Regions from separate parts of the Tsukamurella sp. NPDC003166 genome, predicted to be linked through region 2. Evidence: riboswitches for the same ligand, from Rfam matches in the RefSeq annotation. Region 2 holds a riboswitch; the other holds the start of a gene.
The links. Region 2 has a riboswitch for cyclic di-AMP ahead of ABZX10_RS09780 (C40 family peptidase). Riboswitches for the same ligand answer to the same signal wherever they lie in the genome.
Positions count from the first base shown of each region.

Region 1: it holds a riboswitch for cyclic di-AMP, as region 2 does, so the genes downstream of both, ABZX10_RS13630 (transglycosylase family protein) here and ABZX10_RS09780 (C40 family peptidase) in region 2, are expected to answer to the same signal.

Region 1 is NZ_JBEXNL010000010.1:146,432-160,946, forward strand. Features, by position in the region: gene ABZX10_RS13580 (phosphatase PAP2 family protein) at 1-507, opposite strand, end outside; gene ABZX10_RS13585 (ATP-binding protein) at 501-2,801, opposite strand; gene ABZX10_RS13590 (DUF3027 domain-containing protein) at 3,019-3,696, opposite strand; gene ABZX10_RS13595 (MFS transporter) at 3,835-5,625, shown strand; gene ABZX10_RS13600 (DUF2771 family protein) at 5,639-6,181, shown strand; gene ABZX10_RS13605 (hypothetical protein) at 6,444-7,364, shown strand; gene ABZX10_RS13610 (cold-shock protein) at 7,594-8,028, opposite strand; gene ABZX10_RS13615 (hypothetical protein) at 8,112-8,324, shown strand; partial or broken gene moaA (GTP 3',8-cyclase MoaA) at 8,336-9,319, shown strand; gene ABZX10_RS13625 (MoaD/ThiS family protein) at 9,323-9,562, shown strand; cyclic di-AMP (ydaO/yuaA leader) riboswitch at 9,714-9,874, shown strand; gene ABZX10_RS13630 (transglycosylase family protein) at 9,884-10,537, shown strand; gene ABZX10_RS13635 (hypothetical protein) at 10,753-11,631, shown strand; gene ABZX10_RS13640 (molybdenum cofactor biosynthesis protein MoaE) at 11,675-12,100, opposite strand; gene ABZX10_RS13645 (molybdenum cofactor synthesis domain-containing protein) at 12,093-12,593, opposite strand; gene moaC (cyclic pyranopterin monophosphate synthase MoaC) at 12,593-13,018, opposite strand; gene ABZX10_RS13655 (hypothetical protein) at 13,060-13,254, opposite strand; gene ABZX10_RS13660 (helicase-associated domain-containing protein) at 13,294-14,515, shown strand, end outside.
Region 2 is NZ_JBEXNL010000006.1:158,632-173,146, reverse strand. Features, by position in the region: gene ABZX10_RS09835 (cytochrome bc complex cytochrome b subunit) at 378-2,003, opposite strand; gene ABZX10_RS09830 (ubiquinol-cytochrome c reductase iron-sulfur subunit) at 2,003-3,184, opposite strand; gene ABZX10_RS09825 (cytochrome c) at 3,181-4,107, opposite strand; gene ABZX10_RS09820 (heme-copper oxidase subunit III) at 4,146-4,760, opposite strand; gene ABZX10_RS09815 (hypothetical protein) at 4,910-5,365, shown strand; gene trpD (anthranilate phosphoribosyltransferase) at 5,388-6,434, shown strand; gene ABZX10_RS09805 (YbaK/EbsC family protein) at 6,431-6,898, shown strand; gene ABZX10_RS09800 (CoA ester lyase) at 6,970-7,821, shown strand; gene ABZX10_RS09795 (Lrp/AsnC ligand binding domain-containing protein) at 7,828-8,103, opposite strand; gene ABZX10_RS09790 (DEDD exonuclease domain-containing protein) at 8,129-9,958, opposite strand; gene ABZX10_RS09785 (hypothetical protein) at 10,142-10,312, shown strand; cyclic di-AMP (ydaO/yuaA leader) riboswitch at 10,433-10,585, shown strand; gene ABZX10_RS09780 (C40 family peptidase) at 10,600-11,268, shown strand; gene ABZX10_RS09775 (NlpC/P60 family protein) at 11,356-12,399, shown strand; gene ABZX10_RS09770 (glycosyltransferase family 4 protein) at 12,415-13,545, shown strand; gene ABZX10_RS09765 (long-chain fatty acid--CoA ligase) at 13,695-14,515, opposite strand, start outside.

The sequences.
Region 1 (14,515 bases), on a different contig from region 2:
CACCACCACCAACCCGATCGCCCAGCCGGCCAGCACATCCGTCAGCCAGTGCGCCGCCAGGTACACCCTGCTCAGGCCGATCGCGATCGAGCCCACGAGAGCGGCGGCGAGCGGCCATCGCCGGCCCGTGAGGGCGTGGGCGGCCACCGCGAGGGTCATGAGCACCACCATCGAGTTCAGCGCGTGCCCGGACGGGAAACTGAGACTGTCGATCTGGAGCAGCCGCGGCGGGATCGGCGGGCGCTCCCGACCGAGGGCGTTCTTGACCGCGATCATGAGGAAGAGCCCCGACAGCGAGGTCAGGCCGCAGTACAGCGCCCACCCGATCCGGCCCCGGTAGAGGAGGAAGAGGAACCCCACGATCGCGATCGCGAACATCGGGATCGTGTTGCCCACCGTCGTGATCGCGCGGACCACCGCCGTCAGCGCCTCGGTCCGGATCGACACGACCCAGTCGAGCACCGCCCCGTCGACCGGATTGGGCCAGGCACCGTCCCGCATCACCATCGCCCCGACTGTACGTGCAGGACACCCCCGACGAGGACGTACGGCACCCGCCGCTCCCCGGCGGCCACCCGCACGATCAGCTCGTCGTGGATCTCCGTCTCCGGCGCGTCCGGCAGCTCGCCGATGGCCTGCGCCAGGGTCACCCCGGGATGCGCACCGCGCACGAACCGGTCACCGCCGCTGACGATCTCGATCGGCTCCGCGCTCGCCAGCGGCAGGTCGAGGGTGTCCGCGAGGTCCGCGGCCACGTCGAGCCCGCCGAACACCAGTCCGTCGGCGGTGAACCGCGCGTGCGGCACGTCGAGCACGGCAGCGATGTCCGCGTCGAGGATCGCGCCGTCGGCGCCCCGGACCCGGGCGGGCAACCGCGCCAGGCGATGTCCCGCGATCGCCCGGTGTGCCGCGGCCACCACCGCGGGGGTCGGCGACCGGTCCGGGTCGGCCAGCGCGTCGGCGAGGACCTGCGCGTCCGCCGCGCCGCGCACCGCGGTGAACAGGGCGGTGCGCAGGCGCCCCGCGTCGGGATGGATGCACGGGTCCAGCAGGCCGGCGAAGGTGTCGTCGTCGGGCGAGCGCAGCCTTCCCAGTGCAGTGCGCGTGCGCAGCCACCACGCCGTGTAGCCGTCCGGATCGTCCAGCACGCCCGGCAGTTCCGCGATCAGCGCCAGCGCGGGGTCCCAGTGCTCCACCAGGTCCAGGTCGCGCACCGCGACCAGCTCGTCCGGCTCGCCGGGCAGGTGCGCCCACCAGTCCTCGGCGCCGTCGAGGCTCCGCTCCGGCTCCGTCGGCAGCGCCTCCCGGAGCACGCCGAAGGACCAACCCACCCCGATCGCCCGCAACGCCGCGGCGGGGTGCCGCGCCTCGAAGTCCGGCTCGACGGTGCCGTACGGATGATCCACCCCGAGCGCGGCCCGCAGCGGCGCCCCGGTGGCCAGGAGCTCGTCCGCGGGGTACAGCGCACCGTCATCGCCCGGGACCGGCAGCGCGCCCAGCCACCCGGGCCCGACGGTGCCGCCCTCCCCCAGCAGGCCCAGCACGGCCTCGGTGAGCTCGACGTCCTCGCCGGCGGGCCCCGCGTCCCAGTCGATCCGGCCGACCTCCTCGCGGAGCGCGGGATCGCCGAGCAGGTCCGCCGCGGCGAGGCGGCGGGCACCGGCCCGCTCCAGCAGCGGGTGCTGCGCGGCGGGGTGCACGACGCGGGCCCAGGTGACGAGGGCGAGCGCATCGGCGTCGCCCGCGACGAGCGCCGCGCCGCGCGCACCGGTCACGACCCGGCCGTCGGCGAGCGGGACCGGCAGCGCGCCGAGGTCATCCGCGGACAGGCGGGCCGCGTCGAACGCGGCGTACAGCCCTGCGTACCAGGCGGGTTCGCGATCGCGGGGCACGGCGTCGGCGAGGTCGGCGGCGGTCAGCTCGCGCGCACCGAGCGCGATCAGCCGCGCCGCGTCGGGCGCCGACGAGAACGCCGCCGGCACCAGCGGCAGGGTCTCGGCGAGCAGCGCGAACAGCTCGTCGGTGAGCCCCGGCAGCACCGCGGCGCGGTCCGGGCGCAACCGCGCACCGTCGGGCCCGGGGACCCAGGCGTGCCCGCGCAGCTCGTCCTCGGCCGCCTCCCGCAGCAGGGCGTCGACGGGGCCGGCCGGCGGCCGGCGCGGCGGCAGCAGCGGCATCGGGTCGGGCTGCGCGGCGACGAAGGCGGCGTAGCCGTGGGCGGCGAGCGCGACGTCCGCGTCGGGGTGCAGGCGGCGCCGGTCGGGCGTGGTGGGCAGGTCGGCGATGACCCGCACGGGCAGGGTCAGCGGCTCGTCGGTGCGCGTGGGCGCGTGCAGGAACCGCGCGTCGGCGCCGATCACCCAGCGCGCGTGCGGCCCGTGCCCGGTGACGAGGTCGGGGGTCTCGAACCGCTCGTCGCCGACGGTGACCGCCACGAGCGCGGGCAGGTCCAGCAGCAGGTCCGCGGCCTGGTCGGCGAACTCGCCGAGCAGCGCGGGGTCCGCGCCGACCAGCACGACCTCGGTCGCGAAACCCGCGCACGGCGGCGTGGCGACCGGGTACGGCAGGCGCATCGCGGCGACCTCGTCGAGGCCGGAATCCGCGCGGGAGCGCTCCGCGGAGAAGACGATCCCGCCGCCCGTCGACCGGATCTCGACCTGGTCGCTCACCGTCAGGACGGCGGCGAAGCCGACCCCGAACCTGCCGACGGAGGCACCGTCGGCCTTCGGCGAGACGCGCAGGGCGGCGAGCGAGGCGACCCCGGACTTCGACAGCGGTGCGCCGGTGTTGGCGACGTGCACCCCGTCGAGCTCGGCCCAGACGGCCAGCTCGCCGGGGATCCCGGCGGCGGTGGCGGCGTCGGCGGCGTTCTGCGCCAGCTCGACGGCGACGCGGTCGCGGTAGCCGACGGTGACCAGGTCCCGCTCGGCGGCGAGGTCCTCGGCCGCGCGGGTGGGCGAATCGCGCCAGGCGGCGAGGGTCGCGCGGCGCAGCGCGGCGGTCCCGAAGGGGTCCCGCTCAGCCCTGTTCGACAGGGACCTTCTCCACCGCGCCGTCGTCGTAGGGCTCGTACGCCGGGCTCCCCTGGCCCGACGGTGCCGGCACCGACGAGTGCGCGCCGCACCCGTAATGCGCGTGCACGACGTGCCCGTCGGCCGAGTACTCGTTGCCGCACGCGCCGAACGCCGCGCCGAGCACGCCCGCGAGTGGCAGGAAGAAGGCGCAGTCGCCGCAGTGGTACCGGGTGGAGCGGGCCATCTCGGACTCCGGACCGAAGTCGCCGGCCAGCCAGCGCTCGGCCGCGTCGAGGCGCCCGAACCGGGACATCACCCGCTCGAGGTTCACGCCGATCTCGCCGGCCACCTCGTCGATCGCGGGGTCGCCGGACAGGGCGTGGCCTGGCTCGATCCGCTCGTCGCCCGCGCGGGGCGGGAGCACATCACCCGGTGCCAGGTCGCCCGCACGCACCCGCTGATCCCACGGCACCCACTCGGGCGCGGTTAGCGAGTCGGGGCCGGGCAGCAACGCCGTCTCGGACACCGTCAGCTCGCCGCCGGGCGTGGCGGCGATGACGGCGCACCACTGCCAGCCGCGGTACGCGGGCAGGTTCGCCTCGAAGTAGTGGGCCACGGCGAACTCGTCCTCGACGACCATGGCCACGTGCGCACCCACCGGAGCGCCCTCCTCGGCTTCCAGTACGGCGCGCGCGAGGTCGACCGCGGCGGCTGACTGCAATGCGGAACTCACCCTCACGATTGTGCCGGACGCCGGGATCGCCGGTGCACGCGGGCGGCGAACCACCGGTGTCGGCGGCGCCGTCGCCGATGCGGAACAATGGTCCGCGTGAGCGGTCATCCGGGGCAGCAGCAGTATCCCCCCGACGAGCCCCGGCGCCGTCCGGGGTCGGTCCCGCGTGCGCACAGCGGGCAGTCGCCGCGGCAGGGCGCACCGTCGAACGCCGGGACGCAGGGTCCGCGCGCGCCGCGGCAGGGCGCACCGTCGAACGCCGGGACGCAGGGTCCGCGCGCGCCGCGGCAGGGGGCACCGTCGAACGGGGAACCGCACCGCCCGCAGTACGTCTCCAACCACCACCTCCCTCCCCTCGAGGACACCCCGACGCCGTCCGAGCGGCGCGCGGCCGAGGACGAGCAGCGGCGGATGCCGCGCAAGATCACCGTCACCCGGGTGGCGGCGATGCGCGGGCGCGAGATCACCGAGGCCGGGATCGCGAAGTGGCACCGGGCCACCACCGCCGACGGTGCCGACAAGTCCGGTCTGACCGCGCTCACCTACCCGGTGATCCTCAACAACGCCGTCGACGCCGCGATGATGGTCGCGCTGGCGAACACCCTCTTCTTCGCGGCGGCGCAGGCCGAGTCGAAGTCGAAGGTCGCGCTCTACCTGCTGGTCAACATCGCGCCCTTCGCGATCATCGCGCCGTTCATGGGGCCGCTGCTCGACCGCATCCAGCACGGCCGGCGGGTGGCGCTCGCGGCGTCCTTCGGGATCCGCGTCGGGCTCGCGGTGCTGCTCATCACGAACTGCTCGTACGACCCGGTCGCGAACACCGTGAACTTCGATCCCTGGGTCCTCTATCCCTGCGCGCTCGCGATGATGGTGATGAGCAAATCGTTCTCGGTGCTCAAGTCCGCGGTAGTGCCGCGGGTGCTGCCACCGTCGATCGACCTGGCCCGGGTGAACTCGCGGCTGACCCTGTTCGGGCTGGTGGCGGGCACGGGCCTCGGCGGTGCGATCGCGTCCGGCGCCGAGTTCGGGCTCAGCCGGATGCTGCACATCCCCGGCGGGATGTACGCGCTGATGGTGTTCGCGGTGGCGGGCGCGGTGCTGTGCATGCGCATCCCCAAGCGGGTAGAGAACACCTCCGGCGAGGTCCCGACCACGCTCTCCTACACCGGCGCCATGGCGCGCGAGGCGCAGCAGTCGACCGAGGGCGGGCGGGCGAAGCTGGGCGCCGCCTTCAAGAACCTGCGGGTACCGCTGGGCCGCAGCGTCGTAACCGGGCTGTGGGGCAACACCACGATCCGCGTCCTCACCGGCTTCCTGACCCTCTACATCGCCTTCTACAGCAAGGCGCAGTCGGCGTCCGGCGGCGATCCGTTCGCCTCGCTCGCGATGATCGGCGCGGTCGGCGCCGCCGCGGGCGTCGGCAACTTCATCGGCAACGGCATCGGCGCCCGGCTACAGCTGCCGCGGCCCGCGCGGATCGTCGTGCAGGCGACGATCGCCGCCACCGTCGGCGCGATCGTCGCGGCGGTGTTCGGCAACATCGTGGTGGTCTCCGCGGTCACCTTCATCGCCTCGGGTGTGTCCGCGTTGGGGAAGGTCTCACTCGACGCGTCGATCCAGGACGACCTGCCCGATGAGTCCCGCGCCTCGGCCTTCGGCCGTTCGGAGACGGCGCTGCAGCTCGGCTGGGTCGGCGGCGCCGCGCTGGGCGTGCTGCTGCCGCCCACGCTGTGGATCGGCTTCGCCACCGTCGCCGCGATCATGGTGGTGGGCACCCTGCAGACGGTCCTCACCTATCGGGGCGGCTCGCTCGTCCCGAACTTCGGCGGCAAGCGCCCCGAACACGTGCCGCCCACGATGAACACCCACCCACGATGAACGGGGTCGCTCGATGATCAAGCCCAGCCGGAACGTCCTCATCGCCGGGGTGGTGTTCGTCGTCGCAGCGGCCGTGCTGTTCGCGTTCACGATCAGCGCCGCGCTGGACAAGCGCGCCGAGCCGCGCCCCCGCCCGGCGCTGCACGCCACCGTCGGGTCGAAGCTGGTCGAGGTGTCGCCCATGGGGTACTGCGTCGACGGTCCGCCGCGGGTCTGCGACGCGCCGACGGTGCCGACCGCCATCCCCGTCGAGCCCGGGCGGGCGATCACGATCTCCCTGCCGACCTACATCACCGAGCGCCCGTGGTTCCTCACGGTGCAGCGCGTCGACCCGCGCACCGGGCGGGAGCAGCGGGAGCAGATCACGCACCTGCAGCCCACGCACGCCACGCTGGTGCTCAGGTCGACCCCCGATCTGCTCCTCGCCGCCGTCGACATCAGCGTGCCGTCGACCATCCAGGACCCCGAGGGCAACCTGCAGGCCCAGGCCGTCTGGGGCATCAACACCCTCCCCGAGAGCGCACCGAAGGACCTCGCCCCGGCCCCGCAGCCGTAGTCTCCGGGTCGCCACGGGTTGCTGCTGGTCGGTCCGGCACTGCGTCGACGCTCGATCACCGGGCAGATCGGGTGCGGATTCACCTGCGGCCGGGCGTTTCGGGTGCGGATGAGCTCCCGCACCCGTTCTGCCCAGTCGCACCCGGCACGCCGGGTGCGCTCGCGCATTTCGGGTGCGGGAGGGCTGTGGATGAGCCTCTTGCCCTGTGGATAACCCGCTGCTCCGACGGATCCGGCGGGGTCGGCCACGGTTGAATGCCGCTATGGGGGAGATCATGCCGCGCGCGCACCTGCGGTCCATCGGCTGGAGCAGCAACCAGATCACCAAGGCGGTGCGGAATCAGACGCTGATCCGGCCCGCGCCGGGTTCGTACCTCGAAGCCGAGCCGCGCGACGCCGAGGAGCTGTATCGACTCAAGGTCGTTGCGACCATGCGCCGACGCGCCGGCGCCGCCAGTCACCAGAGCGCCGCCGCGCTGCACGACGTTCCGTGGTTCGAGCCCGACCGTTCGCGGGTGCACATCACCGTGGACCGGCCGCAGGGCGGCGGCACCCGCGGCAAGGTCTTCCTGCACCCGCGGCCGCTCCCGTCGGAGGACGTCGTCGAGGTGGCAGGGGTCGTCGCGACCTCACGCGCCCGGACCTCGCTCGACGGTGCCATGACCGGCAACCTGGTTCGCGCGGTCATCGGCTTCGACGCGATCCGGCTCGTGCGGCGGTATCCCCGACCGGAGGACCCGGACCCGATTCCCCTCGCCGAGATCGAAGCGTGCAGGGAACGGATGGGTCGCAGGCGCGGCTGCGACATCGCGCGCAAGGCCCTTGCGCTGTCCGTGGAGAGGAGCGAGTCCGCCGGCGAGTCGTGGGCGCGGATGCAGATGCTCGCGTGGGGTCTGCCGACACCGGATCTGCAGGTCCGCTACGACCTCGACGGCTCCACCTACTACTCCGACTTCACCCTCGGCGAGGCTCTCATCGCCGAGTTCGACGGCAAGGGCAAGTACGGCGACACCGACGAGGAGAAGGCCGACGCCCTCGAGCGGGAGAAGACGCGACAGGAAGCGTTCGAACGGGCCGGTTTCGAGGTGATCAGGTTCGGCTGGCCGGTCCTCAAACGCGACGGTGCCCTCCGCGCCCTTCTTACACCGTCACTGCGGCGGCACGGGCTCCTCGACTCGGGATGAGGCCGGGCGATTCGGGTGCGGATGCACCTCCGGCCCGGCGTCTCGGGTGCGGATGCACCTCCGGCCGGCGTTTCGGGTGCGGATGAGCTCCCGCACCCATTCCGCGCAGTCGCACCCGGCATGCCGGGTGCGCTCGGGCAGATCGGGTGCGGATGGCTTCCCGCACCCGATCTGCCCGCGCCGTCCCCAGCCCGCGGACTGTCGACCCGCGGACCGTCGACCCGTGGAACTAGGCGTCGAGCTCCCGGGCGATCTCGCGCAGCACCTTCGCGATCTGCTCGGCGGCCTTGCGGTCGGGGTAGCGGCCCTTGCGCAGCTCGGGCTGCACGCCCGCGTCGAGCAGCTGGATCATGTCCTCGATGAGCACGTTCAGCTCCTCGGCGGGACGACGGTTCGCCGCGGGCCGGCGGCCGCGCGCGGCACCCGCCGCGCCCGCACCTGCACCGCGCGAGACCGAGGGGGCGGGCTCGAGCACGGTCACCGTCAGCGCCTGCGGGCCGCGACGCCCCGCGGCCATGCTGAACTCGACCCGCTGGCCCTGCCGGAGGCCGTCGGCACCGTCGGGCAGCGCGGACGAACGGACGTAGACGTCCTCCCCGCCCTCCTGGGAGAGGAATCCGAACCCCTTGTCCGTGTCGTACCACTTGACCTTGCCGGTAGGCATGTCTTCGTCACCTGCTCTGCGCTGAAAAGAACAACAAAACGCGCCCCGCGAACTGCGAGACGCACTGCGACTAGTCTAGACCTGTGGGCAAGTCCGTTTCCGTCGCCGTCTCCGTGTCGATCGCGCTGTTCGCGATCGGGTTGATCGCGATCGCCGCCCTGTTCCTCACTCCCCTCCTCGCGCACGGCACCACCGCACCCACCTGGGTGTACGCACTCACCCCGCTGACCCCGGTCGGCTTCCTCGTGGGCGTGGTCGCCGTGATCCTGGGAGGCCGCGCCGAGGACCGCGAGTAGCCGACGTGAAACCCCTCATCGACAAGTACGGCCGCGTGGCTCGCGACCTGCGCGTCTCGCTGACCGATCGGTGCAACCTCCGCTGCACCTACTGCATGCCCGCCGAGGGCCTGCCGTGGCTGGCCGGCGAGCACGTCCTGACGGGGCCCGAGATCGACCGGCTCATCACCATCGCGGTGCGCGACCTGGGCATCACCGAGGTCCGCTTCACCGGCGGTGAGCCGCTGCTGCGGGCGGACCTGGACCGGATCGTTGCGCACGCCGCCGCGCTCGAGCCGCGTCCGGAGCTCTCGCTGACCACGAACGGACTCTCCCTCGCCCGGCACGCCGAGAAGCTCGCCGGTGCCGGCCTGGACCGCGTCAACGTCTCCCTGGACACCGTCGACCGCGAGGAGTACGCCCGGGTCACCCGCCGCGACCGCCTCGACGACGCCCTGGCCGGACTGCGGGCCGCCGCGGCCGCCGGGCTCACCCCGGTCAAGGTCAACGCCGTCCTGGGCCCCGGCCGCCTCCGGGACGCGCGCCCGCTCCTTCGCCTCTGCCTCGACGCGGGCTACGAGCTGCGGATCATCGAGCACATGCCGCTCGACGCCGACCACACCTGGGATCGGGCCACGATGGTCACGGCCGAGCACATCCTCGCCGAGCTGCGTCGCGAGTTCGCCCTCACGCCGGCCGGCGAGCCCCGGGGCAGTGCGCCGGCCGAGCGCTTCCTGGTGGACGGCGGACCGTCGACGGTGGGCGTCATCGCGTCCGTGACGCGCCCCTTCTGCGGCGACTGCGACCGCGTCCGGCTCACCGCCGACGGCCAGATCCGTACCTGCCTGTTCGCCACCGACGAGACCGACCTCAAACCCCTGCTCCGCGGCGGCGCCTCCGATGAGGAGATCGGTGACGCGTGGGCCGCGGCGATGCTCGGCAAGCAGGCCGGCCACGGCATCGACGACCCGGCCTTCCTGCAGCCCACCCGCACGATGAGCGCGATCGGTGGCTGACACGTGCTGATCCGCTACTTCGCCGCCGCCCGCGCGGCCGCGGGGGTCTCCGAGGAGACCGTCCCCCTGCCCGACGGTGCCTCAGTCGCCGAGGTGGCCGACCTCCTGGCCGCTCGCCACCCCGAGCTGGGCCGCGTGCTCACGCGCTGCAGCTACCTGCTCGACGAGGTCGCCGTCCGCGACCTCGAGGCGCCCGCGACGGGGTCGATGCTCGACGTGCTGCCGCCCTTCGCCGGCGGCTGATCCGTCCGCCACGGGCTCGTGACATCCATCACACTCCACAAAATCACGGTCCGGTAACGGTTGGGCCACGGGCCGGGGTCTGTTACCGTCGCTGAGGGCCGCAGCAGTGGCCACCCGATCGGTCGCAGCGCAGAGCTTCGTCCAGTGTCCGTTTCGGGGAACGCACCACGATCTACACCTGGACGAAGGCGGAGGAACCACCGCGGCCGCACGGCCGCAGGGCACACGCCCTAGGGGTCAAGCCAGCAATGGCCGAGCAGCCTCTCGCTCGAACCCGACAGCTAACTTCGCACGCGCGTAGAGAGGGAATGACTTCACACGATGACCGCTCGTCACCGCAAGCAGTCCACCACCAGCCTGAGCGCCGCCAAGATCGCCGCCGCCGGCGCGATGCTCGGTGGCGCGGGTCTCGCGCTCGCCGCTCCCGCCGCGAACGCCGCGCCCGATTCCCAGTGGGACCAGGTCGCCTCGTGCGAGTCGGGCGGCAACTGGGCGATCAACACGGGCAACGGATACCACGGCGGCCTCCAGTTCAGCCCGTCGACCTGGGCCTCCTACGGCGGCACCCAGTACGCGCCCACCGCCAACCAGGCGTCGCGCGCTCAGCAGATCGCGATCGGCGAGAAGGTCCTCGCCGGCCAGGGCAAGGGCGCATGGCCCGTCTGCGGCCGCGGCCTCGGTAGCGCCACCCCGCGCTCCGTGTCCCCCACCGAGACGAGCACCTCGAACACCACGCGTCCGGTCACCAAGCCCGCGACCCCGGCGGCGCAGAAGCCCGTCGCCAAGCCCGCCACCCCGGCGGCGCAGAAGCCGGTCGCCAAGCCCGCGGTGAAGCCGGCAGCGAAGCCCGTCGCCGGCCAGACCGCGAACTCGGCTTACGTCCAGCAGGTCATCGCGCAGGCCCAGAACGGCGGCAAGCAGGTCGACCCGGCCGTGCTCGCCATGCTGCAGCAGGCCGCGGCCAAGGGCTACTGAGCTCCGCACACACGCTTCCCCCGAAGGGACCGACGGCATCGCCGTCGGTCCCTTCGGCGTTGCCGCGCCGGCCCTCATCCTGTGAACTGCGACACACCGACCCGATCACGAGGAGGTGACGTTTTGCAGTCGCACATCGTCTGCTAGGTTCTCCTGGATCACATTTCGCGACTGCAAAGCCGCGACTGCACAGCACACCAGGAAAGAGAGCCAGGATGACTGCTCGCCCCCGCACCGCACGCGCCACCGGCAAGATCGTCGCTGTCGGCGCTCTGATCGCCGCCGCGGGCCTCGTCGTCGCAGCTCCGGTCTCCGCCGCGCCCGGCTGCCCGTGCGCGAACCCCACCCCCGTGCCGACACCCGTCCCGGGCGCAGCGGCACCCGCGGCCGCGAAGCCCGCCCCGGCGAAGCCCGCGGCGGGTACTCCCGCCCGGCCCGGCTCGGTGACCGTTCCGGGCGTCGGCGCGGTCGTCATTCCCGGGCTCGGCGGGGTCGGCACCGGGACCGGCGCGGTCGTCCCCGCCACGGGCACCCACCCGGTCGCACCGCGCGGCAACGGCAACGGAGCGGGCGCCGTGGCGCCGATCGGCGTGGGCGCCGTCGCGCCCGCGGTCGGCACAGTCGTGCCCGTCGGCACCGGCGCGGTCGCCCCGCGCGGCACCGGCGTGGTTGCGCCTAGCGGCACCGGCACCGGCACCGGCACCGTCGCGCCCGTCACGGGTGCGGTCGCGCCCCGCGGCGTCGGCACCTCCATCCCCGGCGGCCTGGGTGGCCCGGCCATCGCGGGTGTCGGCGGCGTTCCCGTCGGTGCTCCCGGCGCGGGTATCGGCGGCGTGATCGGCCGCCCCGGACATCCGCTCGCGCCCGGCGACAACGGCGGTATCGACGGGGTCGGCGTGACCGGCACCAGTTCGGGCGTCAAGCCCGTGCGGCCCGTCGTACCCGCCACGGCGAACGTCCCGCAGCGTCCGGCGAACCCGGGCGCCACGATCCCCGACGGCGTGCTCGGCGTCCCGGTGGTTCCCGGGCACCTCGGTGTCCCCCTGTTCACTCCGCGCCCGTGCAACCCCACGAAGGTCACCACGTGCGCGTAGTTCCGGTCACTTCCTGACGTACCGGCATCGAGTGGGTCGGCGGCTACGCGCTGCCGACCCACTCGTCTGTTCCGTCCCGGAACAGTTGGTGCTTCCAGACGGGCAGCGCCTCTTTCACGGCGTCGACGATCCGCGCGCAGGTGGCGAAGGCGGCGGCGCGGTGATCCGCCGACACGGCGACCACCAGCGCGGCGTCGCCGATCGCCAGTGGGCCCACACGGTGCGACACGGCGACCGCTCGCACCCCCTGCGCGGCGTCCGCCTCGGCCTGCACGACGTCGGCGAGAACCCGCCCGGCGCTGGGGTGCGCCGAGTACTCCAGCCGTGTCACACCGCGCCCGCCGTCGTGATCGCGAACGGCTCCGACGAAACCCACGACGGCACCCGCCTCGGCTCTCGTCACCGCCGCCTCGTGCGCGGGCAGGTCGATGGGGTCCTCGGTGACCTGCGCGACGACGACCTCAACCATGATCGCCGCCGCGGATCTGGTCCAGCGCGTGCAGCAGCACCCCGTCGAGCACGGCCAGCCCGTCGCGGACGCCGCCGCTGGACCCGGGCAGGTTCACGACCAGCGAGGATCCCGCGACGCCGGCGAGCCCGCGGCTGAGCACGGTCGTCGGGACGTCCGGCAGGCCCGACGTGCGGATGGCGTTGGCGAGGCCGGGGATCTCGAAGGTCAGCGCGCCGCGGGTCTCCTCCGGGGTTCGGTCGGTGGGCGTCAGCCCGGTGCCGCCGGTGGTGAGCACGACGGCGTCGCCGCGCCGGACGGCGGAGCGGATGGCGGCGCCCACCTCCTCGCCGTCGGGCACGACGACGGGGCCGTAGACCTCGAAGCCCCGCTCACCGAGCCAGGCGGCGATGAGGGGGCCGGTGGTGTCCGCGCGCTCGCCGAGGGCGGCGCGGGTGGAGGCGACCACGACGGTGGCGCAGCGGTCGCGGGACGGTCGGAGTGGTTCGGTCATCATCTCTCCCAGTGGCCGGTCTTGCCGCCGTCCTTGGTGAGCACGCGGATGTCCGTCATGACCGCGGCCGGGTCGAGGGCCTTGACCATGTCGTGCAGGGTCAGGCCGGCGACCGATACCGCGGTGAGCGCCTCCATCTCGACGCCCGTCCGGCCGGTGCAGCGCACGGTGGCGGTGACGGTGATCTCCGCTCCCGAGGGCTCGAGGTCGACGACGACCCCCGAGATCGGCAGCGGGTGGCACAGCGGGATCAGGTCAGCGGTGCGCTTGACCGCCATGATCCCCGCGATGCGGGCGGTGGCGAGCACGTCGCCCTTGGGGACCGCACCGTCGGCGATGGCCGCGATGACGGTCTCGGTGGTGCGAAAGGTCCCGGCCGCGACCGCGGTGCGCGCGGTCACGTCCTTGGCGGACACGTCGACCATGCGGGCGGCGCCCGTCGCGTCGACGTGGGAGAGCTCTCCGGTCAGCGGTTGATCCGGGTCGACGGGTGCACGTACGGGATGTGCGCCTGCGGGAACTCGACCTCGCCGAACGGCGACATCGCGCCGACCACCGGGGCGGCCAGCTCGTTCACGGCGTGGGCGGCATGGCCGTCGTTCGCCTGCGGCCAGCCGTTGTCGACGTAGCCGGGCTTCTTCGCATTCGAGGTCTCAGACACGCCGCTATTCTGACATGCCGCGGTGTCTACGCTGTATCGGTGAGCAGTATTGCGGCGTCGGCCGCCCCCGCGGCGCTCCTCGCGGACTGGTTGCGCGGCCGCGACGACGCGGAGATCACGGCCCTCCTCGATGCCCGCCGCGACGTCGCGACGCCGGTCCCCGCGGGTTTTCCGGTGCTCGCGAGCCGTCTGCTCAGCCCGTCGTCACTGGGCCGGGTGTCTGAACGCCTCACCCTGCTGGATCTGGCCGTCCTGGAGCTCGTGCTCGCCGAACCCGGGATCGATGTCGAGGCGCTGGCCCGCCGGCTCCGCGGCCGGGCGCTGAAGAAGCAGGTCGTGGCGTCGGCGCAGAAGCTGCTCTCCCTGGCCCTGGTGCGGGGCGAGCAGGAGCTGTTCGCCGCGGCCGCGGTCCGGGAGGCCGTGCCGTGGCGGACCGCGCAGCTGATCGCCCCGCCGGACCTCGCGGACATCGACGCCGCCCTCGCGGCCGCGGGCGAGGACGAGCGGGCCCTGCTGGACCGCCTCGCGGAGGGCTCGCCGCTGGGCCGGACCGCCGCCGCGGGACCCGGCACCTCGCCCGAGCACCCGGTGCAGCGGATGCTCGCCTCCGGGCTGCTGGCCCGCGTCGATCACCAGACCGTCGAGCTGCCGTGGGAGGTCCGCGCCCGACTGCGTGGCGAGCTCCCCCTGGGCACGTCCCTCAAGCCGCCCGTGCTCGACGGTCCGCCCGTCCCCGGCGTCGACGGTGCCGGCGCGGTGGCCGCGCTGGAACTGCTCCGCCACGCCGACGACGTGCTGGGCGTACTGGGGGCGGTCCCCGCGCAGCGGGTGAAGGCGGGCGGCATCGGGATCCGCGAGCTGCGCCGCGTGGCGAAGGCGGCGGGCCTGCCCGAGGAGCGCGCCGCGCTCCTCCTGGAACTGCTCGCGGCCGCGGCGCTGATCGCCGAGGGCGAGCTCGACGGCGAGGAGGATTCGGTGTTCGCGCCGACCGTCGCGGTCGACGAGTGGCAGCGGTCCGAGCCCGCGGACCGCTGGGCGTTGCTCGCGCGCACCTGGCTGGACCTGCGACGACAGCCCGCCCTGATCGGTACCCGCGGCGAGGAGGGCATCGTCGGGCCGCTGCATCGGGCGGCGCGCAGCACCGTCGCCCCGCAGGACCGAGCGGCCGTGCTGGACGCCCTGGCCCTCGCCCCGGAGGGCACCGCCCCGGCGATCGGCGACGTGCACGCCGCGGCCCGGTACGCGCACCCGGCCTGGTACC
Region 2 (14,515 bases):
GTGGGGGCGCGCTGGGGCACCGAGGGCAAATCGGGTGCGGGAAGGCATCCGCACCCTCTACGCGCGACCGCACCCGGCATGCCGGGTGCGGTGAGGTGAATCAGGTGCGAGAGGCCATCCGCACCCGAAACGCCCGGCGACGAGCTCTGCACACGAAACCCCCTGCGCCGAGCTCCGCACCGGAACGCCACGGCTGGCAGTGTCCGCCGAGGGGAGCGGGCCCGGTCGTTCGCGGCCCGGTCGTCCTTCCCGGCCCGGAGTAGCGTGCCGGGCGTGCCGGGCGTGCCGGCGGCGGACCGTCGGACCCCGGGCGGACAGACGACTGCGGCCCCTCCCCGGAGTAGTGGGGGAGGGGCCGCAGTGGCTGATGCGAGGACCTACTCGACGTCGATCTTGCCGCCGTTGTCCTGGACCTTCTTGATGGCCTCGAGCGCCTTGAGCTCGTTCGCGTGATCGCGCTCGGCGTTCTCGCGCTGCTCGTCGGCGGGATCGGCCCGGAGGAACGAGCCCGTGCCCGGCTTGCCGGCTGCGCCCAGCTGGTTCGCCTTCGTCGGGACGACCGCGCCCTCGTAGGGGAGCGGGACGGCGTGACCGTGGTCGTCGACCGGTCCGAGCGGCTGGTGGAGCTCGATGAACTCACCGTTCGGGCGGCGGACGATGACGCCGGTCTCGATGCCGTGCTCGAGCACCGCGCGGTCGGCGCGCTGCAGGCCGATGCAGAAGCGGTAGGTCACCCAGTAGGCGACCGGCGGCAGGATCACCAGGCCGATACGGCCGATCCACGTCATCGCGTTGAGCGACAGGTGGAACTTCAGCGCGATGATGTCGTTGATGCACGACAGGGTCAGCACGATGTAGAAGGCGATCGCCATCGCGCCGATCGCGGTGCGGACCGGAACGTCGCGCGGACGCTGCAGGATGTTGTGGTGCGCGTCGTCGCCCGTGAGCTTCTTCTCGATCCACGGGTAGCTGAACATCAGGCCGATGATCACGCCGATGATGATCGCGACGAAGGCCGCGCCCGGGACGGTGTGGCCCCAGAAGTACAGCTCCCACGCGGGCCACAGACGGGCCAGGCCGTCGGTCCACATCATGTAGATGTCGGGCTGGACGCCCGCGGACACCTTCGCCGGGTCGTACGGGCCGATGTTCCAGACCGGGTTGACCGTGAAGATGCCGGCCATCAGCGTGATGATGCCGAAGGTGGCGGCGAAGTACGCGCCGGTCTTGACCGCGAAGACGGGGAGGATGCGCACACCCACCACGTTCTCCTCGGTGCGGCCGGGGCCCGCGAACTGCGTGTGCTTCTGGTACCAGACGAGAGCCAGGTGGCCCGCGATCAGCGCCAGGATGATGCCCGGGAACAGCAGGATGTGCAGTACGTAGAGGCGCGGGATCAGCAGCTCGCCGGGGAAATCCCCGCCGAACAGGGCCCAGTGGACCCACGTGCCGACGACCGGGAGGCCCACGACGATGCCCGACATCGCGGCGCGGACGCCGGTGCCCGACAGCAGGTCGTCCGGGATCGAGTAGCCGAAGAATCCCTCGAACATCGCAAGCAGCAGCAGCGCGCAGCCGATGACCCAGTTGGCCTCGCGCGGACGGCGGAACGCACCGGTGAAGAAGATGCGGACCATGTGGATGATGATCGACGCCGCGAACATCAGGGCCGCCCAGTGGTGGATCTGGCGGACGAACAGACCGCCGCGCACCTCGAACGAGATGTCCAGGGTGGTGGCGTAGGCGCGCGACATCGCGACGCCGTGCAGCGGGTCGTACGCGCCCTCGTAGTGGACCTCGGCCATCGACGGGTCGAAGAACAGCGTGAGGTAGACGCCCGACAGCAGCAGGATCACGAAGCTGTACAGCGCGATCTCACCCAGCATGAAGGACCAGTGCGTGGGGAAGACCTTGTTGATCTGGCGGCGGATACCGGGAGCGAGATGGTAACGCTGGTCCATCTCGTTCGCCTGGTGCCCGACGCGCTCGCCGAGTGTGGTCATCAGTGCGTCGCCTCCCAGAAGGCCGGTCCGACCTGTTCGATGAAGTCGCCGTTGGCGACCATGTAGCCCTGCTCGTTCACCGAGATCGGCAGCTGCGCCAGCGCGCGGGCGGCCGGGCCGAAGACCGGCTTGCCGTACTCGAGCGCGTTGAACTGCGACTGGTGGCAGGGGCAGAGGATGCGGTTGGTCTGCTGCTCGTACAGCGACGTGGGGCAGCCGAAGTGGCTGCAGACCTTGGTGTAGGCCCAGTAGTCGCCGTAGTTGAAGTCCTCCTGGCCCTGCCGCTTGACGGCGCGGACGCCGTCCTCGGGGCGCAGGCGGATCAGCATGACCGGGTTACGGATGCCCTTGAGGCCGTGCAGCAGCTTGGTGCGCGACTCCTCGGTCTCGCCGAAGCCGTCCGACGCGCGCCACGGGAACACCGTCATCATGCCGCCGGCGTCGAGATCCTCCGCCTTGACGAGCTTGACCTTGTACGGGTCGCCCACGTCGTTGCGCAGGTACACGGGCTCGTGGTTCTGCTCGCTCGAGAAGTCGTTCTCCAGCGAGTTCCAGTACGGGGACCAGCCGGTGTGCCAGAGCGCCGAGGCCTCGCGCTTGGCCCAGGGGTTCTTGACCAGGCCGCCGATGAAACCGGCGGCGGCACCGAGACCGAGCACACCCACGCCGAACCCGGCCGAGGCCAGGATCATCTTGCGGCGGGGGAGGGTCGAGGTCTCCAGCGCGTCCTTGAACAGGGCGGCGGTGGTGGCGCGGTCGACCTTGGACGAGCCGCCCGCGTCGTGCCGCTGCTGGACCGCGATCTCCTCGGGGATGAACTTCTTGGTGAACTGCACCGTGCCCGCGAAGACGCACAGCAGCGACAGCCCGAAGGTGATGCCGAGCATCGGCGTGTACAGCGTGTACCACCAGTAGTGCGCGTCGTCGATGCCCTGGTACTTCCACGGCCAGAACAGGAAGACACCGAGCAGTGCCGCGGCGAACAGGCCCGCGAGCACGAACCAGAGTGCGACGGTCCGCTCAGCACGCTTCTCAGCGCGGGTGCCCGGGACCGGCCAGCGGGGCTCGCGGTAGACCAGCTCGACACCGTCGAGGTTGGTACCGAGCTTGATCAGCTCGTCGTGGGACAGGTTGTCCAGTTCGTCGTCCGACGGGACGTTGTTCAACGGCTTGGCGGTCAATTCCTGCTCCCAACCCACATCGCGGCGCCGACGACGGCGATCATCCCGGTGAACCACATCACCATGCCCTCGGCCGCGGGGCCGAAGCCGCCGATGGCCGAGCCGGCGGGGGACTGCGTCTCGCCCGCGTTCTTGATGAAGCCGATGATGTTCTTCTTCTCTTCAGGCGACAGCGCACGGTCCGAGAACTTGGGCATGTTCTGCGGGCCGGTGAGCATCGCGGTGTAGATCTCCTGCTCGTTCGCGGGATCCAGCGGGGGCGCGAACTTACCACCGGACAGGGCGCCGCCCCGGCCGGTGAAGTTGTGGCACGAGGCGCAGTTCAGACGGAACAGCTCGGCGCCGGCGCCGAGGTTCTTGCCGCGCAGCGACTCCTGGGCGACGACGCGGTCGCCGTTCTCGTTGCGCTTGATCGAGCCGTCCGCGTTGTACTCCCACACGATCGACGGTCCGCCGCCGATCGACTGGATGTAGGCGCCCAGGGCGTCGATCCCCTTGGCGTCGAACTTCGCGGGCTTGCGCACGATCTGCGACGAGTTGATCGTCGCGGGCATGCGACCCGAGTGCACCTGGAAGTAGACCGCCGCGTCACCCACACCGACCAGGCTGGGACCGCGGTCCTTGACGCCCTCGAGGCTCGCGCCGTGGCAGCTGATGCACGAGGTCTCGTACAGGCGCTTCCCGTTCTCGATCTGCGCGGCGTCGAAGTCGTCCGCGAGGGCGACCTGCGGGGTGGGGCTGGCGATCGTGGCGACACCGCCGGCCGCGAGCAGGCCGCCGACCAGCAGGGCCGCGCTCGTCACCTTGCGGCGGAGCTTGCGCTGCTTGCGCACCTTCTGGGCCGCGAGGCGGTCGGGCGCGGCGCTCGAAGCGCCGCCCGGCTCGCCTCCCTCGCCGGCGGGCTCAAAGTTGGCTGAACTCATCTGCTATCCCTCTGTGATGGCGACTGAGAAATACGTCTTTAGCGAATGATGTAAATGACGGCGAAGAGGCCGATCCACACCACGTCGACGAAGTGCCAGTAGTAACTGACGACGATCGCCGAGGTCGCCTGGGCGGGCGTGAACTTCGAGGCGCGGCTGCGCGCCAGGATGAAGATGAAGGCGACGAGGCCGCCCATGACGTGCAGGCCGTGGAAGCCGGTGGCCATGTAGAACACCGAGCCGTACACCGACGAGCTGAGCGTGAGGCCTTCGCCGATCAACGTGTAGTACTCGTGCAGCTGCCCCGCGACGAAGGCGGCACCCATGATCAGCGAGATCAGGTACCAGATGCGGAACTTGAAGACGTCGCCCCGTTCAGCGGCGAAGACGCCGAGCTGGCAGGTGACCGACGACGCGATCAGCACGATGGTCGGCGGCAGGGCCGCGGCCAGGCTGATGTTCACGTCGTGCGGGGGCCATCCGTTCTCCCCAGCACCGGCCCGCGCCACGAAGTACATGGCGAAGAGCCCGGCGAAGAACATGAGCTCGCTCGACAGCCAGACGATGGTCCCGACGCTGACCATGTTGGGCCGGTTGAGTGAGTGCACGCGCTGGGTGATGGCTGTAGCTGAGGTCGGTGCGGCGCTAGTCACCTCGCAAGTATGACCGGTCGTAGTATCGAATGCCTACCCGGGTCGCAGATTGGGCGCGTCGAATATCGCGAGCAGGCCGCCGGCCTCCCGCACCCACCCTCGAAACGCCATGTCAGCGACCGTTTCGTCACCGGAAGATAAGGCATCCCTTGCCCTACGACCTCAACGGCAGGCCCGAGCAGGGCACCCGTCTGGGCCGCCTGCTGGGCCGCCTCTCGGCGCGCACCGTCGAAGAGTTAACGCCCGGGCACCCCGATCTGGTTCCCGTGGCGCGGTCCGGAGACGACACGGCCGCCTCGTCGGCCGTCCTCGACGCCGCGCCCGGATTCGATCCCGAGGCGCAGAGCGTGCTCCAGCACGTCCTCGAACTGCCGCCCGGATCGGTCGAGGAGGTGCTGCGGCTCGTCGGGCAGGACCGGTACGAGCGGATGCCCGACGGTGCGCCGGCCGCGGTCCGCACCGACGGGCTCGAGACCGTCGTCGTGGCCCGGGTGCAGAAGGTCGACGCGCTGCACGTCTCGCAGGAGCGCTCCCGGATGGCCGGAGTGACGGCCCGGCACGGCGGGCGGGCCGTGCTGTGGCAGGTGCTCCAGATACCCGCTTGATCGACCCCACTACGCTGTGGCCATGGATTGGCCCACAGTTCTCACCGAGCTCACCTCCCAGCGCGATCTGAGCGCGGAGCAGGCCCGGTGGGCGATGTCCGAGATCATGAGCGACGGGGCCACCCCGTCGCAGATCTCGGCGTTCGGCGTGGCCATGAAGATGAAGGGCCCGTCGCCGGTCGAGGTGCGGGCGCTGGCCGATGTGATGCTGTCGCTGACCACCCCGGTCCCGTTCGACGCGCGTGCCGTCGACATCGTCGGCACGGGCGGCGACCGATCGCACTCCGTCAACATCTCGACGATGAGCTCGATCGTCGTGGCCGCCGCCGGCGTCCCCGTGCTCAAGCACGGCAACCGCGCGGCGTCGTCGAAGTCGGGTGGCGCGGACTGCCTCGAGGCTCTGGGCGTGGCGATCGGGTTGAACGCCGACGGTGTCGCGCGCACCACCAGCGAACTGGGCATCGGTTTCTGCCTCGCCTCGGTCTTCCACTCGGGGCTGCGCTTCGCCGGTGCCACCCGCAAGGAGATCGGGATCCCGACCGTCTTCAACGTGCTCGGGCCGCTGACCAACCCGGGTCGGCCCTCGGCGGGATTGATCGGCTGCGCGTTCGCCGACCTCGCGCCGGTCGTGGCGCAGGCCTTCGCCGACCGCGGCGGCCAGGACCACGTGATCGTCGTCCGCGGTGACGACGGGCTCGACGAGTTGACCACCACGTCGACCTCCACGGTCTGGCGGGTGCAGGAGGAGGGTGTGGGCGTCGAGTCCGTGGACCCGCGCGAGCTCGGGCTGGCGCGGGTGTCGATGGCGGACCTGCGCGGCGGCGATGCGACCGTCAACGCCGCGATCGCTCGGGCCTTCCTCGCCGGTGAGACGGGCCCCGTCCGGGACGCCGTGCTGCTCAATTCCGCCGGGGCCGTGGCCGCCTACGAGGGGCTGACCGCGGGTGAGCCGGTGCAGGACGCGCTCGCCGCGCACCTGCCGCGGGTCGCCGCGGCCGTGGACTCGGGCGCCGCGGCCGCGTTGCTCGACCGCTGGGTCGCGCTGTCGCAGGAGATCGCGGGCGCGTGAGCGCATCCGGGCTGGACCGCATGCGTGCCGACGCCGCGTCCCGCGGCCTGACGGTGACCGTCCGCGAGCGCCCGGCGGCGCGCAGTCTCGAGGAGGCCGCCGCGCTGATGGACCTGCCGCCGTCGCGGTTGGTGAAGTCCCTCGTCGTGCGCCGGGGCGAGGGCGACTACCTGTTCGCGCTCGTGCCGGGGGACCGGTCGATCGCCTGGCCCAAGCTGCGCGCCGTCGTCGGGGTGAACCGGCTGGCGATGCCGCCCGCCGACGAGGCGCTGCAGGCGACGGGATACGAGCGCGGAACCATCACTCCGATCGGGGCGCTCGGGGGCTGGCCCGTGTACGTCGACGATCGGATCGTCGGGGCGACGGTGGCCCTCGGCGCCGGCGCGCACGGCCATAGCGCGATCGTGGACGCGGACGCGCTGATCGTGGCGTACGACGCGACCGTCGCGGACATCTCCGACTGAGAGCGCGTGAACAGAACGCACAAAATTCCATTCCGCGGAATTCAGCGTTCCACGCGCCTAGTCTTGAGGGCGTGAGTAAGCGCACCGTCTCCCCGCAGATCGCCCGTTCCTGGCTGCTCGTCCCGGCCTCTCATCCCGAGTCGTTCGCCATCGCCCAGGCCAGCGAGGCCGACGCCGTCATCATCGACCTCGAGGACGCCGTCGCCGCGAAGGACAAGGACCAGGCCAGACGGGACACCGTCGACTGGCTGACCACCGGGCACCGCGCCTGGGTGCGGATCAACGACGCGGCGAGCGAGTACTGGAGCGAGGACTGCGCCGCGCTCAAGCAGTGCGAGGGGCTCGAGGGCGTGATGCTCGCGAAGTCCGAGGGGTCGAGCCACCTCGACGACACCGCGGATCGCCTGCCCGACGGTACGCGGATCCTCGCTCTCGTCGAGACCGCCCGCGGCATGCAGAACGTCGAGCGGATCGCAGCCGCGCCGTCGACTTTCCGGATCGCGTTCGGCACCGGCGATTTCAAGCGCGACACCGCCGTGGGCGAGGACCCGATCGCGCTGGCCTACGCGCGCTCGCAGCTGGTGATCGCCTCGCGGGCCGCCCGCCTGCCCGCACCGATCGACGGCCCGACGCTGAACATCGCGCACCTACCGACCGGGACCGCGTTGGCGAAGGAGATGGGCATGTCGGGCAAGCTCTGCCTGACCCACGAGCACGCGGGCATCATCAACGCGGGGCTCAGCCCGAGCGACGCGGATGTCTCCTGGGCGCACGGGTTCATCGACGCCTTCGAGAAGTCGGGCGGCAAGATCACCGACGGCTCCGACCTTCCCCGCCTGGCGCGTGCGCAGAAGATCGTGCAGCAGGCCGCCGACTTCGGCATCGAGGCCGAGGCCGCCGAGGTCAGCCATAGCGGCTACTGAGGGCGGTCAGTTCCCGATGTCGAAACCGGCGTCGACGTCCGCGGAGGCGTACTCGCGGAAGGCGATGTGGGTGGACGTGCTCGCGACGCCGTCGATGCGGTTGATCTTCTCGGTGACGACCTCGGCGATCTCGTCGTGCTGCCGCACGCGCACCTTCGCGATGAGATCGATGTCGCCCGCGCAGGAGTAGACCTCGGTCACGCCCTCGACGTTCGCCACGGCCTGCGCGGTCTCGGGGATGCGGTGCACGTCGGCGTTGATGAGGACGATCGCGGTGATCACGTACGCGGCCTTTCGGTTGCTCTACTCACGCGGCATGCGTGGCCTCCTCACTGTATTGCCTGGCGGGCCCGCGCGGATGCGCCGCGGCCGAGCGGGCGTCGCGCCCCGCTTCGCCCGCCCGTTCCGCCCAGTCGAGCCAGCGGCCGGCGCCGTTGATCGGCTCGCCCCACGTTCCCTGCACGTCGACGATGCGGGTACCCGGCCGCAGTGCCCATCGCCGCAGCAGCGACGCCTCCTCGGGGCTGGCACCGTGCAGCGTGTCCGCCGGGAACAGCGTGTCGGGCACGTCCGGCGCGGCGACGGTGTCCCCGCTCGCCTCGTAGACCGATTCCGCGCCCGCCCGCAGCTGCTCGAAGACCGGCATCGGCGGCACGCCGCGCGGTGCCGTCCCGGCCGCGGCGAGGCGGCCGTGCCGGACGATGGACAGCTCCCAGCCGCCGGCCCCGTCGGGATGTGCGATCGACAGCTCGGGCACGTCCGCGAAGGCCACCAGCGCGTGTGAACGGAGCACCAGGTCGATCAGGTGCGCGGTGCGATCGCGCAGCCGCGCCGCGGATTCGAAGAACTCCCGCTCCGCGAGCACGGCGAGCCGTGCCTGGAGCGCGTCGAAGACCTCCGACGACCGGCCCGAGAGCGCCGACGCGGCCCGGTCGGCGCGGGGGCGGTACAGCGCGGCCGGCTCCGGCGTCGCGACTGAGGCCCGGCACCCGCCGAGGGGAGGCGCACCGTCGGGCCCCAGGGCGCACGTGTGGGCCGCGCCGGCCCGGAGTCGGGTCGTGCACGTGCGGAGGCCGCACGTGTCGGCGAGGAGGTCCGCGAGATCCGCCGCGTCGGCTCGCGAGCGGACCGGCCCGAGGCTCGGCGCGCCCGCCGGGGCGGACCGTTTGACCGCGAGCCTCGGAAAGGGTTCGACGGTCAGGCAGATCCACCAGCCGCGCTTCGGATACTTCGAGCGGCGGTTGTACGGGGGAGTGTGCGCCGCGATGAGGCGCAGCTCGCGGGCCGCGGCCTCGAGCGCGTGCGCGCACTCGACATGGTCCACCCGCTCAGCGAGTGCCACCATCTCCTTGATGCGCCCGCGCGTCTCGCCCGCGGTGAAGTAGCTGCGCACGCGACGGCGCAGGTCGCCCGACGTACCGACGTACAACACCTCGTTCCCCGGCCCGCGGAAGAGGTAGACGCCCGGTCGTTCGGGCAGCGGGTCCGCGAGGTGCCGCTTCGCGCGCTGCTGCGGCGTGACCGAGGGCAGGTGCCCGCGCAGTTCCCCGAGCGTGTGGATGCCCTGGTTGCCGACGCGCCCGATGAGCCCGTGCAACACCTCGACCGTGGCCCGCGCATCGTCGAGCGCGCGGTGGTTGGGGGTGGTCTCGGTGCGGAACAGGCGCGCCAGCTCGCTCAGTTTGACCGACGGTGCCTCGTCCCGCGTGAGCACCCGGCGCGCCAGCTGGACGGTGCACAGCGTCTGCGCCTTCGGCCAGGGCGTGCCGGTGGCGGCGGCCGCGGCTTTGAGGAAGCCCATGTCGAACCGGGCGTTGTGCGCGACCAGGACCGCGCCGTGCGCGAACTCGAGGAACGCAGGGAGCACGGACTCGATCCGCGGGGCGCCGGTGACCATCGCGGTGGTGATGCCCGTGAGGTGGGTGATGTGCGGCGAGATCCCGCGCCCCGGATCGACCAGCGTGCCGAACTCGCCCAGCACCTCGCCGCCGCGCACCTTGACCGCACCGATCTCGGTGATCGCATCGCCCCCTTTCGGCGAGCCGCCCGTGGTCTCCAAGTCGACCACGACGAAGGTCACGTCCCGGAGCGCCGGGTCCGTGGCGCCCGTCTCGAGGTCGTCCAGGCTGAGCTGCATGCCGAGACCGTAGAACACCCCACCGACAAGTCCTCCCGTCCCGAACGGGCGCGCGAAACTTGTCGGCCGTCCGGCATACCGTCGCCGCATCGAGACGATCGAACGAAGGGAACCACCGTCATGGCTCTGCATGTCGACTGCGCCACTTGCCCCGCCGAGCCCCGCGCCTGCGGCGATTGCTCCGTGGGCTTCCTCCTGGGGCCGGTGGTCGTGGCGGCGCCGGCCGCAGCATCGCCCCCGGCGCCGGCGATCACGGCCGAACCGGGCCTGAACGACGCGATCGCGGCGTTCGCGAGCGAAGGAATGTTGCCGCTGCTCCGCGCGGTGCCTGACCAGTACGAACAGGCCGGATAGGCGGCCCCTGGGGCCGATCGGACGGCGCTTCTCGGCGCGTCCGGCTAGACAGCGGCGTTTCCGTTTCGTAATCTTTCTGAGACCTTGCGGAGGAGCCCGGGGCGAAAACCGCTCCGTCTCCCGAGGTCACCGCCTAAGAGGCCGCGAGGCCTCGCCGGGGACCCACACGTGTTATCCGGGGTGAATCGCCGGAGGTCTTTCGAGCCTCCGGGGTAGGGCATCTTCCTCGCCCGAACCCGTCAGCTAACTCGGTCGGCGGTCGGGAAGAAACTTAGGAGAAACCCTTCGTGGCGAAACACCGGCTTCAGCCGCAGCCCAGCAAGGGCGCCACCGTCGCGCGCGGCGCCCTCGCCGCCGGCGCTGTCACCATCGGTACGCTCGCCGCTCCCGCGGTCGCCTTCGCAGCGCCCGCCCCTGCGGCTCCCGCGCCGCAGGCCCCGGAGGTCAAGCCCGCCCCCGTCGGGAAGCCCGTGGCGAAGCCCGCGGCCAAGGTCGCGCCTGCAGCGGCTCAGGTGGCCGCCACGCGGAACACCACGGCCCGCCCGAACATCGTCACCGGCATCGCGATCGCCCCGAAGCCGGGCGAGACCACCGTCGCCGGCGTGCAGCCCGGTGGCGCGAAGGCCAAGGTCGTGCAGGCCGCGCTGTCGCGCCAAGGCCTGCCCTACTCGTACGGATCCGCCGGCCCGACCTCGTTCGACTGCTCGGGACTCGTCTACTGGTCCATGAAGCAGGCCGGAATCACCGTGCCGCGCGACAGCTACGGCCAGCTCGGCGGCGGTCGCGCAGTGGCCATCGCGGACCTCCAGCCCGGCGACATCGTGATCTACAACGGCGGCAGCCACGCCGCCCTCTACATCGGCAACGGCAAGGTCGTCCACTCGGTGAACTACGGCATCCCCGTGAAGGTGAGCCCGCTCAACGAGATGTCCGTGTACTCCGCTCGACGTTACTGACGTAACCTTGCTGTGATTGCCACCGCAATCACAGCTCGTCGCGGGGCAGGAGCCTCGCGACGTCAGTCTGGAAGGACCCGCTCGGCCGTGTCATCGATCTCTCAGCCCCGCTCCCTGCTGGCGCGTGGCATCGCCGCGTCCGCCGCTCTGTGCATGGTCGCGGGGCTCACCGTGGTCGGCAGCGCGACTGCGGATCCGGACACCGCCGACGCAGCTCTCAAGCAGTACAAGGACCTGTCCGAGCAGGCCTCTGCGACGAACGAGGCGGCGAAGGCGGCGCAGGACGACGCCGCGAAGGCCACCGCCGCCAAGCGCGCCGCGGACGCCACCCTGGTCGCCGCGAAGCGCGAGGTCACCGCCGTTCAGGCGCGCCAGGCCGCGTTGCAGCCGCAGATCGACGCGGTGGTCGTCGCGAACTACAAGGGCTCGCGGACGAACCGCACCTATGCGCTGCTCGTGAGCGATTCGCCGCAGCAGATGCTCGATCAGATGTCCACTCTGGACTTCATCAACCGCGACGTGGTCGCCACCGTCGCCGCGTTCAAGAAGTCGAAGACCGAGGCCGACTCGGCCGCGAAGCGGGCCGACGAGGCGGCGAAGGCCGCCGACACCACGAAGACCGAGGCCGAGAAGAAGGCCGCGGACCTGCGGGAGAAGAAGTCCCGCCTCGCCCAGGAGATCGCGCGGATCAAGGCGATCTACGACCGGTTGACCGGGGCGCAGCGCGGCTCGCTCATCGGCAAGCCGACGCCCTTCGACCCCAGCAAGGTGCCGCCGGGGAGCACCGCGGAGCTGGCCGCCGTGCGCGCCGCGGTCACCCGCGTCGGCATGCCCTACGCCTGGGGCGCATCAGGCCCCGGCCAGTTCGACTGCTCGGGCCTGATGGTCTGGGCCTACCAGCAGTCCGGCAAGTCGCTGCCGCGCACCTCGCAGGCCCAGCTCAGCGGCGGGCAGCCCGTCTCGCGGGACGCTCTGCAGCCCGGCGACATCATCGTCTACTACGCCGCCGCCACGCACGTCGGCATGTACGTGGGCGATGGAAAGGTGGTGCACGCCTCCACCTACGGCGTCCCCGTCCAGGTCGTGCCGATCGACGCGGCGGGCCCCTACAAGGCGGCCGTCCGCTACTAGCTAGGCTCAGTCACCATGCCGCGCACGCTGCTGGTCACCAACGACTTTCCACCCCGCCCCGGCGGGATCCAGACCTACCTCCAGGCGTTCGTCCGGCAGCTTCCGGCCGACGAGCTGGTGGTGTACGCATCGCGCTGGCGCGGCAGCGAGGAGTACGACGCCGCGCAGCCCTTCGAGGTTGTGCGCCACCCCACGTCGCTCCTGCTGCCCACCCCCGACGCGTTCGGTCGCGCCCGGGACCTGGTGCGCGACAGGGACATCGAAACGGTCTGGTTCGGCGCCGCCGCGCCGCTCGCACTGCTCGGCGCCCCGCTCAAGGACGCGGGGGCCCTGCGCACGGTCGCCTCCACGCACGGCCACGAGGTCGGCTGGTCGATGCTCCCGCCGTCGCGCGCGTGCCTGCGCCGCATCGGCGAAACCACCGACGTCACGACCTACGTCAGCACGTACACCCGCGGCAGGTTCGCCGCCGCGTTCGGTCCGCGGGCCGCGCTGGAGCACCTCCCGCCCGGCGTCGACACGGACGTCTTCCGGCCCGACGGTGCCGCCCGCGCGGAGCTCCGGCGACGGTACGGCCTGGGCGACGACGAGCCCGTGGTCCTGTGCCTGTCGCGGCTCGTACCGCGCAAGGGCCAGGACATGCTCATCCGCGCGCTGCCGCGGATCCGCGCGCAGGTTCCCGGGGCGAGGCTCGTCGTCGTCGGCGGCGGCCCCTACGCGGAGACGCTGCACAAGCTGGTGCGCAGCGTCGGGGTCGAGGAGCACGTGATCTTCACCGGCGGCGTTCCCGCCGATGAGCTGGCGGCACATCACAACCTCGGCGATGTCTTCGCCATGCCCTGTCGCACGCGCGGCGCGGGCCTCGACGTGGAGGGGCTCGGCATCGTCTTCCTCGAGGCCTCGGCGACCGGCAAGCCGGTCGTGGCGGGGGACTCGGGCGGTGCCCCGGAGACGGTGTGGGAGGGCGAGTCGGGGCACGTCGTCCCGGGTCGTGACGTCGAGGCCATCGCGGACGCCGTCGCCGGCCTGCTCGCCGATCCCGACCGCGCGGCCGCGATGGGTGCGCGGGGCCGCGAACTGGTGGGTGAGCACTTCGACTGGCGCCGCCTCGGCCACCGCCTCCAGACCCTGCTCAACCCGTACTGATCCCCGCGCCGCGGCCCGGCGTCGATCTTCGGTGGAACTCTGCGACGGGCGCTCGGCGTGTCGTCGCCGACACGCACCAAAGGTCCGAAGGGGAGGGGAAACGACAGCCGCCGCACCGGAATCCGGTGCGGCGGTGCTGTGTTCGAGGACTACTTGGCGTACATCTCCGCGATGTCGTCGGCGTACTTCTGCGACACGACATTGCGCTTGACCTTCATGGTCGGCGTCATCTCGCCGGTCTCCTCGGAGAAGTCCTCGGGAAGGATCCGGACCTTCTTGATGGCCTCGGCCTTGGACACGGTCTCGTTGGCGACGGCGACGGCCCGGTTGATCTCGGCCACCAGATCGGGATCGGTGCGCAGATCGGCGACGGTGGCCGACTCGGGCTTACCGTTGGCGGACTTCCACTGCGGGAAGGCCTCCGGGTCGATGGTCACCAGCGCGGCGATGAAGGGCTGTGCGTCGCCGACCACCATGGCCTGGGAGATGAGGGCGTTGCCGCGCAGGGCGTCCTCGAGGCCCGCGGGGGAGACGTTCTTGCCGCCGGCGGTGACGATGAGCTCCTTCTTGCGGCCGGTGATCGACAGGAAGCCGTCGTCGTCGATCGAGCCGAGATCGCCGGTGTGGAACCAGCCGTCCTCGATCGCGGTCTTCGTGGCCTCCTCGTTGCGCCAGTACCCGCGGAACACGACGGATCCCTTGAGCATGATCTCGCCGTCCTCGGCGATCTTCGCGGCCTGCCCGGCCAGCGGCCGGCCGACGCTGCCGATCTTCTGTGCGCCCGCCACGTTGACGGTGACGGCCGCAGTGGTCTCGGTGAGGCCGTAGCCCTCCATCACGGTGACGCCGACGCCGCGGAAGAAGTGGCCGAGCCGCGCACCCAGCGGTGCGCCGCCCGAGATCGCGACCTTGCAGTTCCCGCCGAGCGCGGACTTGAGCTTGCCGAACACGAGCTTGTCGAAGAGCGCGT